One region of the Cobetia sp. MB87 genome, then DNA from elsewhere that is predicted to be linked to it. Evidence: predicted binding sites of a transcription regulator. Region 1 holds the regulator's gene; the other holds the start of a gene.
What was found. The regulator sigma-54, encoded in region 1, starts transcription at its own class of promoters, with help from an activator protein. The targets are predictions, from matches to a motif close to TGGCACNNNNNTTGCTNT.
Positions count from the first base shown of each region.

Region 2: CDPAHKCJ_RS08865 (amino acid ABC transporter substrate-binding protein) is a predicted target of sigma-54. The motif match lies at 1,807-1,824, and genes of this name have one in related genera.

Region 1 is NZ_VFBC01000007.1:128,101-132,289, forward strand. Features, by position in the region: gene CDPAHKCJ_RS06605 (PTS sugar transporter subunit IIA) at 1-31, opposite strand, end outside; gene raiA (ribosome-associated translation inhibitor RaiA) at 41-349, opposite strand; gene CDPAHKCJ_RS06615 (RNA polymerase factor sigma-54) at 1,004-2,452, opposite strand; gene lptB (LPS export ABC transporter ATP-binding protein) at 2,687-3,424, opposite strand; gene lptA (lipopolysaccharide transport periplasmic protein LptA) at 3,428-4,006, opposite strand; gene lptC (LPS export ABC transporter periplasmic protein LptC) at 4,118-4,189, opposite strand, start outside.
Region 2 is NZ_VFBC01000007.1:633,862-638,050, reverse strand. Features, by position in the region: gene CDPAHKCJ_RS08875 (amino acid ABC transporter ATP-binding protein) at 1-129, opposite strand, end outside; gene CDPAHKCJ_RS08870 (amino acid ABC transporter permease) at 126-800, opposite strand; gene CDPAHKCJ_RS08865 (amino acid ABC transporter substrate-binding protein) at 949-1,683, opposite strand; gene CDPAHKCJ_RS08860 (DUF3549 family protein) at 2,461-3,585, shown strand; gene CDPAHKCJ_RS08855 (RimK/LysX family protein) at 4,028-4,189, shown strand, end outside.

The sequences.
Region 1 (4,189 bases):
GCTCGGGGGGAAGGATCTGATCAAGTGTCATGGCTGAAGGTCAACGGGTCCCGGTGCCCTGAGAGCGAGCCTGGGACTTTTCCTTGTGTTTGACCAGCTGGCGATCCAGCTTGTCGGCGAGCGCGTCGATGGCAGCGTACATGTTGGGGTCTTCTGCCAGGGCGTGGAGGTCAGCGCCTGCCGCGTGCAAGGTGCAGGCAGCCTGCTGGCGCTCCTTCTCGATCGACAGTGTCACCTGAACATTGGTGATGTTGTCGTAATGCCGTTCGAGGCGAGCGAGCTTCTCGTTGACGTAATCGCGGAGAGGATCGGTAAGTTCCACATGATGCCCGGTGATATTCACTTGCATGGACACGCTCCTTTATCCAGCGGGTTGCCATTCAATTGTAACCCTTTTTGACTACGAGCAAACCCTGATCGGACGCTCTGCAACAGGCTTGACGGCCACCGTCTGGTGATGTTTTCGCACCCTTGCCAGTGGCGTCAGATGTCGTGAGCGTCTGTACCGACAATGCCCAAGCTTTGCGCAAAGATCAACGCTGCGCTGCATCGTGGCTCAGTGCTTGTCTTCAACTCAGTGAGGGGTAACGGAGTGGACTTCAAGGCAGCGTCTGATGGGTGGTGCGTGAAAGACGCGCAAGAAGGCGGGTTTTCGTCGCCAATCCCTGCATGTACGTCGCCTTTCAGGCGCTTCGATTGTGTGGAGCAAGCGGCCTGTCGGAGAGGTCATCAAGTGTTATCCACGTGCAACAGGCGCAAAAGTGACTTTAAAAACATGCGATTGACGGAGAATGGCACTACCGGAGCGGCAGATTTTTGCCATCATCCTGTGCTCCGTCATTGGCCATGATGGGGCATTGACGAGCGGTTGGCGGGGTGACAGGGCGCGCGACAGGCGCCCGATACCCGCGAAGTCAGAAGCTGGCGAGCGGAAGATCCAGCGCTTGAAGTTGGCGGCGGCTGCCATTGCAGAGGTGAGGGCATGGCAGCCGCAGGTGACGCGTCAGGCCAGACGCTTGCGCTCGCTGGAGGACGGGATGCCCATCGCTTCGCGATACTTGGCCACGGTACGGCGTGCGACCTCGATGCCATCGCTGGCGAGCAGATCGACCAGTCGAGAGTCGGAGAGAGGCTTGCGGGCCGGCTCTTCCGCGATCAGCTTGCGGATACGGGCACGAATGGCGGTGCTTGAGTGGGCGTCGCCACTGCCACTGCCACCGACCTGGCTCGAGAAGAAGAACTTGAGCTCGAAGACGCCGCGCGGGGTGTGGATATACTTCTGGGTCGTGACCCGCGAGATGGTCGATTCGTGCATCTCGACCACTTCGGCGATGTTGGCCAGAATCAGCGGCTTCATGCCTTCCTCGCCTTGCTCGAGGAAGTCGATCTGACGCGCCATGATCTCGCGGCCGACCTTGAGCAGGGTGTCATTGCGCGATGACAGGCTCTTCATCAGCCAGCGCGCTTCCTGCAGGTTGTCCTTGAGGAAGGTGTTGTCGGCGGACTTGTCGGCACGCTTGATCAGCGCGGCGTATTCCGGTTGGATGCGCAGCTTGGGCAGCGCTTCCGGGTTGAGCTCGACCTGCCAGCCATGGCGGGTATGGCGCACCAGCAGATCAGGGATCACGTAATCGCTGGCGGGCTCGCCCCAGGCGGATGCCGGACGCGGATCGAGCGCGCGCACCAGGCGGATGACGTGATCCAGCTCGTCATCGTCAAGGCTCAGGCGGCGCTTGAGCAGCTTGCGGTCATCGTTGCCCAGAGCCTCGAGGAATTGACGTACCAGGCGTCGCGCCTGCGCCAGCAGCGGCAGGTCATCCGGTAACAGTGCCAGTTGCAGCAGCAGACACTCGCGCAGATCACGGGCGAAGACGCCGGTCGGGTCGAATTGCTGCAGACGCAGCAATACCTGCTCGAGCTCGGAGGCCTTGAGGCCGGGCAGGCCCTGGCCACGCAGGCCATCGACCAGCTCGTCGAGTGACAGGCTCAGATAGCCGGCTCCGTCGACGGCATCGATCAGGCTCTCCGCCATCTGGCGTTCACGACCATCGAGGTCGGTCATCGCCAGCTGCCAGCGCAGGTGGTCCTGCAGGCTCTCGACACTGGTATTGCGATCGAAGTCCGGCCCTTCTTCGCTCCCGCTGCCACTGCCGGAGCTGGTCAGGCTACCGGCGTGGTCCTGGTAGAGGTCCGACCAGTCACTGTCGAGGGGGTATTCCTCGGGAATCTCGCTCGAGGAGTCGGCAGTGGAGATCTCGCTCGAATCCTGTGTCTCGACGACATCCAGCGACTCGTAGTCCTCGTCGAGCTCCAACATGGGGTTGGACTCGAGGGCTTGCTGAATCTCCTGACGCAGGTCGAGCGTCGACAGCTGCAGCAGCTGGATCGCTTGCTGAAGCTGCGGCGTCATGGTCAGCGAGGTGCCGAGGCGGAGTTGCAGGGTGGGTTTCATGGAGTCAGTCAATTCACGGCAAAGGAACGTGCTTACTACGCTATACCGTGACTCGGGGCACTGACAAGTGGTTGCCGTGAATATTCAAGCAACTTGCATGCCATGTTTCCACCAAGGTGGTATGGACGTCATGCATGCGTCTGATGTCAGACATGAAAAAGCCGCTACGCGATAAAATCACGCAGCGGCTTTTGAAGCTTTCGCCTCCGGTGGGGCTCAGCGTATCTGCTGACCCTAGAGCTTGAACTCGTGGCCCAGGTAGACGTCGCGCACCTGCTGGTTGGCCAGGATGGAGTCCGCGTCACCGTGGGCGATGATCTGGCCATCGCCGACGATATAGGCGGTATCGCAGATATCGAGTGTCTCGCGCACGTTGTGGTCGGTGATCAGCACGCCGATGCCACGATCGCGCAGTTGGCGCACGATGCTCTTGATCTCGCCCACCGAGATGGGGTCGACGCCGGCAAAGGGCTCATCGAGCAGCACGAAGTCCGGCTCGGTGGCCAGTGCCCGGGCGATCTCGACCCGTCGACGCTCCCCGCCGGACAGGCTCATGCCGGCGCTGGCGCGGATGTGCGTGATGCTGAATTCCTCGAGCAACTCTTCAAGGCGTGCCTTGCGGCCATTGCGATCCAGGTCCTTGCGGGTCTCCAGAATCGCCATGATGTTGTCGGCCACCGACAGCTTGCGGAAGATCGATGCCTCCTGCGGCAGATAGCCGATGCCGGCGCGTGCACGCTGATGCATGGCGGCAGCGGAGAGGTCCTTGTCATCGATGGAGACGTTGCCGGCATCGGCGCGCACCAGCCCGACGATCATGTAGAACGAGGTCGTCTTGCCGGCGCCGTTGGGGCCCAGCAGGCCGACGATGTCGCCCTGGCGGATCTCCAGCGAGATGTCCTTGACCACCTTGCGGCCCTTGTAGGCCTTGGCCAGATGGCGAGCGCTCAGCGTACGCGGAGTAGCAGTCATGACTCAGTTTTCCTTGCTGGCATTGGCGCCACGCGGCGTCAGAGTCATGTGCACGCGACCGCCTTCGGTCTGCTGTGCCGTCTTGCTGTTGTTGGCGTTCACCTGGCGCTTGTCGAGGAAGTACTCCACGTAGCCGCCTTCGAAGGTATCATCGCCTTTTTCGAGCCGCGCATTGCCGACCAGCTCCACGCGACGCTCCAGTGCATGGTAGCGGATGGTGTCGGCCCAGCCCTTGACCAGCTTCTCGTCGGGCGCGGGTTGCTGTTCCAGGTAGGCACGCTTGCCGGTGGCCTTGACCAGCGAGATCTCGCCGCTACCGGCGCGGCTGATATCGACGCGGCTGGCATCGAGTTTCATGCTGCCCTGGCGCATCTCCACCTGACCGGTGTAGGTGGCGGTACCGGCCTTGTCGTCGAGAGACAGGGCATCCGCGGCGATGTTGATCGGCTGGCTGGCATCGCTGTCCAGCGCCATGGCGGCCGGGGCGAAGGTGGACATGCCCAGTGCCAGGCAGAGCGCCATGACACCGCTGTTGAGGGTCTGGCGACAGGCCGTCAAGGGCTTGCGAGTCGTGGAAGTCATGGTGGCTCCTTGGCATGACGGGGTCGCCGCCCGAGCAATGATGCCATCGAGCGGCAGAGAATAAGGTATTGCGGCGCGGGTCATGGCGCGAAGGCCGCCAGCCCGGCAGGTTCATTCATCGCTGGCAGGCGCTGCCTCGAAGGTGCTGTTGACGCGCCCATCCTCGGTGGTGGTGCTGTCGGC
Region 2 (4,189 bases), 510 kb from region 1:
CAGCGTGGACTTGCCGGTGCCCGACGGGCCGATGACGACGATGATCTCACCCTGCTTCACTTCCAGAGTGATGCCATCGAGTACGGCCTGCCCGCCGAATTTCTTGACCAGGTTTCTGACTGCAATCATCGCTGATAGGCCTTGTTGAGACGTTTCTCCATCCAGCGCTGCACGAAGGACAGCCCTTCCACCATCACCCAGTAGACGATGGCCACCATGATGAAGGATTCAAAGTACAGGAAGCTGCTGGCCGCTTCCTTCTGAGTCGCGCCCATCAGTTCGGTCACCCCCAGCGTGAAGGCCAGCGACGTGGACTTGATCATGTCCACGAAGTAGTTCATCAGCGTGGGGGCCGCCACGCGGGCCGCCTGAGGCAGCACGATGCGCCGCATCAGCTGGACATTGGTCATGCCGATGGAGAGCGCCGCTTCGGTCTGGCTGCGATCGACCCCGACGATGGCGGCACGGATGGATTCGGCCATGTAGGCCGAGAAGTGCAGCGTCAGGCCGAGAATCGTCGCGGTGACGCCATCGATCTGGGTCAGGAACGCCATCACCTGCGGCAGGCCGTAATAGAACAGGAACAACTGCACCAGCAGCGGCGTGCCACGGAAGAAGGAGATGAACACGATGGTCAGCGCATTCAGCACCGGCACCTTGAGCACCCGCACTACCGCCAACAGCGAGGCCAGCACCAGCGCGGCCACCATGCCGATACAGGCCATCTTGAGTGTCAGTGGCAGGTATTTGAGCATGACCGGCAACAGGCCAAGCATGTAATCGATATTGAGAGTATCCATTCGTTATCCGGACAGGCTGGGGGCTTGGCTGAGGGTCTGGAAAGACACCCGTCGACATGACGACAACGGGGCGACGGTCAAGCCGTCACCCCGTTTGCACATGACATCCTTGCATGCGCCCCTGGTATCAGGGCGCAGCGGGCAATATTCAAGGCGTGGTGATGTCGTTGCCGAACCACTTGTTGGAAATCTCGGCCAGGCGGCCATTTTCCTTGAGCTCGGTCAGCGCGGCATCCACCTCGTCACGCTTGGCCTCGCCTTCGGCGTCCTTGCGGAACGGCAGCGCGTTCTCCAGGCGCGAGAACGGCTTGCCTGCCAGTTCCAGTGGCAGCGGTGTCTTCTGGATCACCTGACTTGCACTGACGCGGTCCATCACGAAGGCATCGACACGGCCCAGTGCGGTGTCCTGCTCGATGTTGGACTCATAGGTCTTGATGTCGATCTGGTCGGCGTAGGGCAGCTCTTTCATCAGCGCTTCGTAGTTGGAGCCCAGGTTGACCGCCACGCTGTGGCCCTTGAGGGACTCGACGCCGGTGATCTCGTCATTGCCGCGACGCTTGACCACTTGAGCCCCGTCATAGACGTAGGGCTGGGTGAAGGCGAACTTGGCCTTGCGCGCATCGGTGATGGTGATCTGGTTGGCCACGGTGTCGATGCGGCCGGCTTCCAGCGAGCCGATCAGGCCGGAGAAGCTCATGGTCACGAATTCGATATCGTCGCCGGTGATCTCGCCGACGGCGTTGAGCACATCCACTTCAAAGCCCTGCAGCTTGTCCTGCTTGACGAAGGTGAACGGGAAGTAGCCGCCCGACATGCCGACCTTGAGGGTATCAGCCTGTGCCGCCAGGCTGCCCAGGGTAGTCGCACCCAGCGCGGCAGCCATCACGGCGCCCTTGAGAGCGGTGGAAGAGAAGACAGCTGCGAGCGAACGTGATTGGCGCATCGGGATTCCTCATGGATCGCAAGACTGAGCCATTGGCGCTGGACGGTCGCTGACATTCGGCTGATCGCGGATGTCATGCCAACAGAACAGGCATAAGCACAGCCTTTTATATGTGATTTGGTTGTATAGGATAACGGGACTGCCCCGCATTCCCAATCATTTCATCCCTTAAGTACATAACCATAAGGAATAAGACAGCAATCGTGTCAATGAGCGCGATTCTAGCATGCCTGTCTCGACGGGCCAGTGACGCCGTATGGGCTACCTGCTGCGTTGGATGTCAGTCTGACGACAAGTGGATGACAGTTATTCACGCCATCCGTGGACGATGCTGTGGATAACCCGTCTCGGTCACGCTGCAAGCCGCGTCAGCCGTGGGATGACGAAAATTGATCAAAAAATCATCAACCTGCAAGACGCTCAGCGGGGCTTGAGGTGCCGCGTCATCTGTCAAGCCATCACGGGCCGAAAGAGCGGCCATAATAGGAACAGGTCGCCCTCTTCCCTCTGGCCACCATCACACGCCAGCGGGTGGCATGACAGCCGGTGAATCGCTAAAGTCGCTGCCATTCCAGACATGCTCAGGCACATGTCACGCGCCGGCAGCTGTCGCTCGACGACACATGCCACGCCTGGCAATGATGCTCGACAAGACTTTTTTCCGCTCTCCGCCACGTCCAGCCAGGACGTGAGGGAGACACAGCCGTGGTGAGCCTCATGACTCCTCTCTCTTCCTTGAGCAACTTCTTCACACGCACCGGCGCCGAGCTGCACCTCTATCACCTGGGGCGCTCCCTGGCCCCGCTCAGCCTTGAGCAGCTGGAAGCCTTCGAGACCGAACAGCAGCCGTGGGAGCAGCCTTTCAAGGGTCAGGCACGCCTGGCATGCGTGTTCCGCCCAGCGGGGCTCGACGATCCGCTGGTGTGGTTTCTGGCCCTGCCGCTGGATGAGGAAGGTCGTCTGTCTCCCGCGCAACGCGACGCCTTCCTCGAACGTCTGATCACGACACTGGGTCAGACGGCGCTGACCGTCGGTCGCCCTGAACTTCAGCAGGCCGAGGCCGGCAAGATCGACAACCTGATGCAGGACAACCCGCTGGCCTTCACGCCGGACGACAGCCTGCGCGCCATGCTGCACGCCCGCGCCAGCCTCGATTGCGACCGCCCTGCCAGCCAGTACTACGAGCTCGCCGAGCAGTATCTCACCGCCCAGCTACCGCTGGATGACTGGCCGTCACTGGGCCTGCAGGGCATCGCCGACGTGCTGACACGGCGCGGCGAGTTGTCCAGCGAGCTTGCCGCGGCCTTCGTGCAGCGCCTGGCTGACCTGCCGGATACGCCGCTGCGCGCCATCGCGCTGTGTCTGGAGCAGGCACCACCCGCCCATGCCCAGCTGGCTGCCTCACTGACGGAAGAATACGAGACCGAGCTGCTCACCGCCCTGATCGCGCGTGGCCAGGCCGCACGTGACCTGGGGGACCTGGAAACGCTGTGCGCCTGCCTGCGGGCCGCCGGTGCCAGCCCACGGCCTGCGGCGGCGGAGTGGATCGATGCCCTGCTGGCCGACGACCAGGCCGTCAATGTCGACGTGCTGGTCGCGATCGCCGCACGCGGCTACGCCCACCTGGAAGATGCCGAACGTCTGCCGGCCTTCCTGACCCGCCTGGCCAGCTGTCCGCAGGCCAACTTCGCCGCGCTGGCCCGCGACCTCGCCCTGATTCCGCGTCTGCGTCTGCCGGTACTGATGACGCTGCGCAACGCAAGCGCGGACAGCCCGCTGGGGCAGGCGCTTGCCGCCCTGACCCGCAAGGCCGATACCGCCAATCCGGCCCCGCGTCATTGACGTCGGGCATGCCCGCAGGTGACAGTGCTTGAGATCATGCGCATAACCCACGACACTTGATAGAGCACTTGGTCTAGCGACGGCATCGGGGCTGATCGGCAGAGATGAACAGGGCGCGCTGCGACGCGCCACCTACACGATATCTCACGCGCCAGCGCCCTCAAGCGAGGCGGCTGGCAGCGATGGATGCGTGCCAGGACCGCATGCCCGAGGCGGTTTTGCCGGACGCTGTCAGCGTCGCCGTCACCCCCGGATTCGTGACGCGAAAAAAGAGGCTTCAGCAAGGATTGCTGTCAGTACGTTAAGTGACTATGCTGCGCGCCCGCCTGGCCCTTACCCCGCCAGGCAGGCAACGCACATTATCCTGTGCCGCGCCTGCCCGGTGTCTTCATGCCGTGAGCTGCTGCCCGCTTCGCTCACGCCCTCTGATTCAGGAAGAAACATGTCGCATCACAAGAACACTTCGCGTCATCACATCGACAAGGCACCGCCCCTCGATCTCAAGACACTGAATCATGACCTGCTGGGCTTTCGCCCGCGTGGCGTGGTGGGTCGGCGTGAGTTGATCGAGCTGCCGGAGCTCAAGCTGCACCTCAATGCCAAG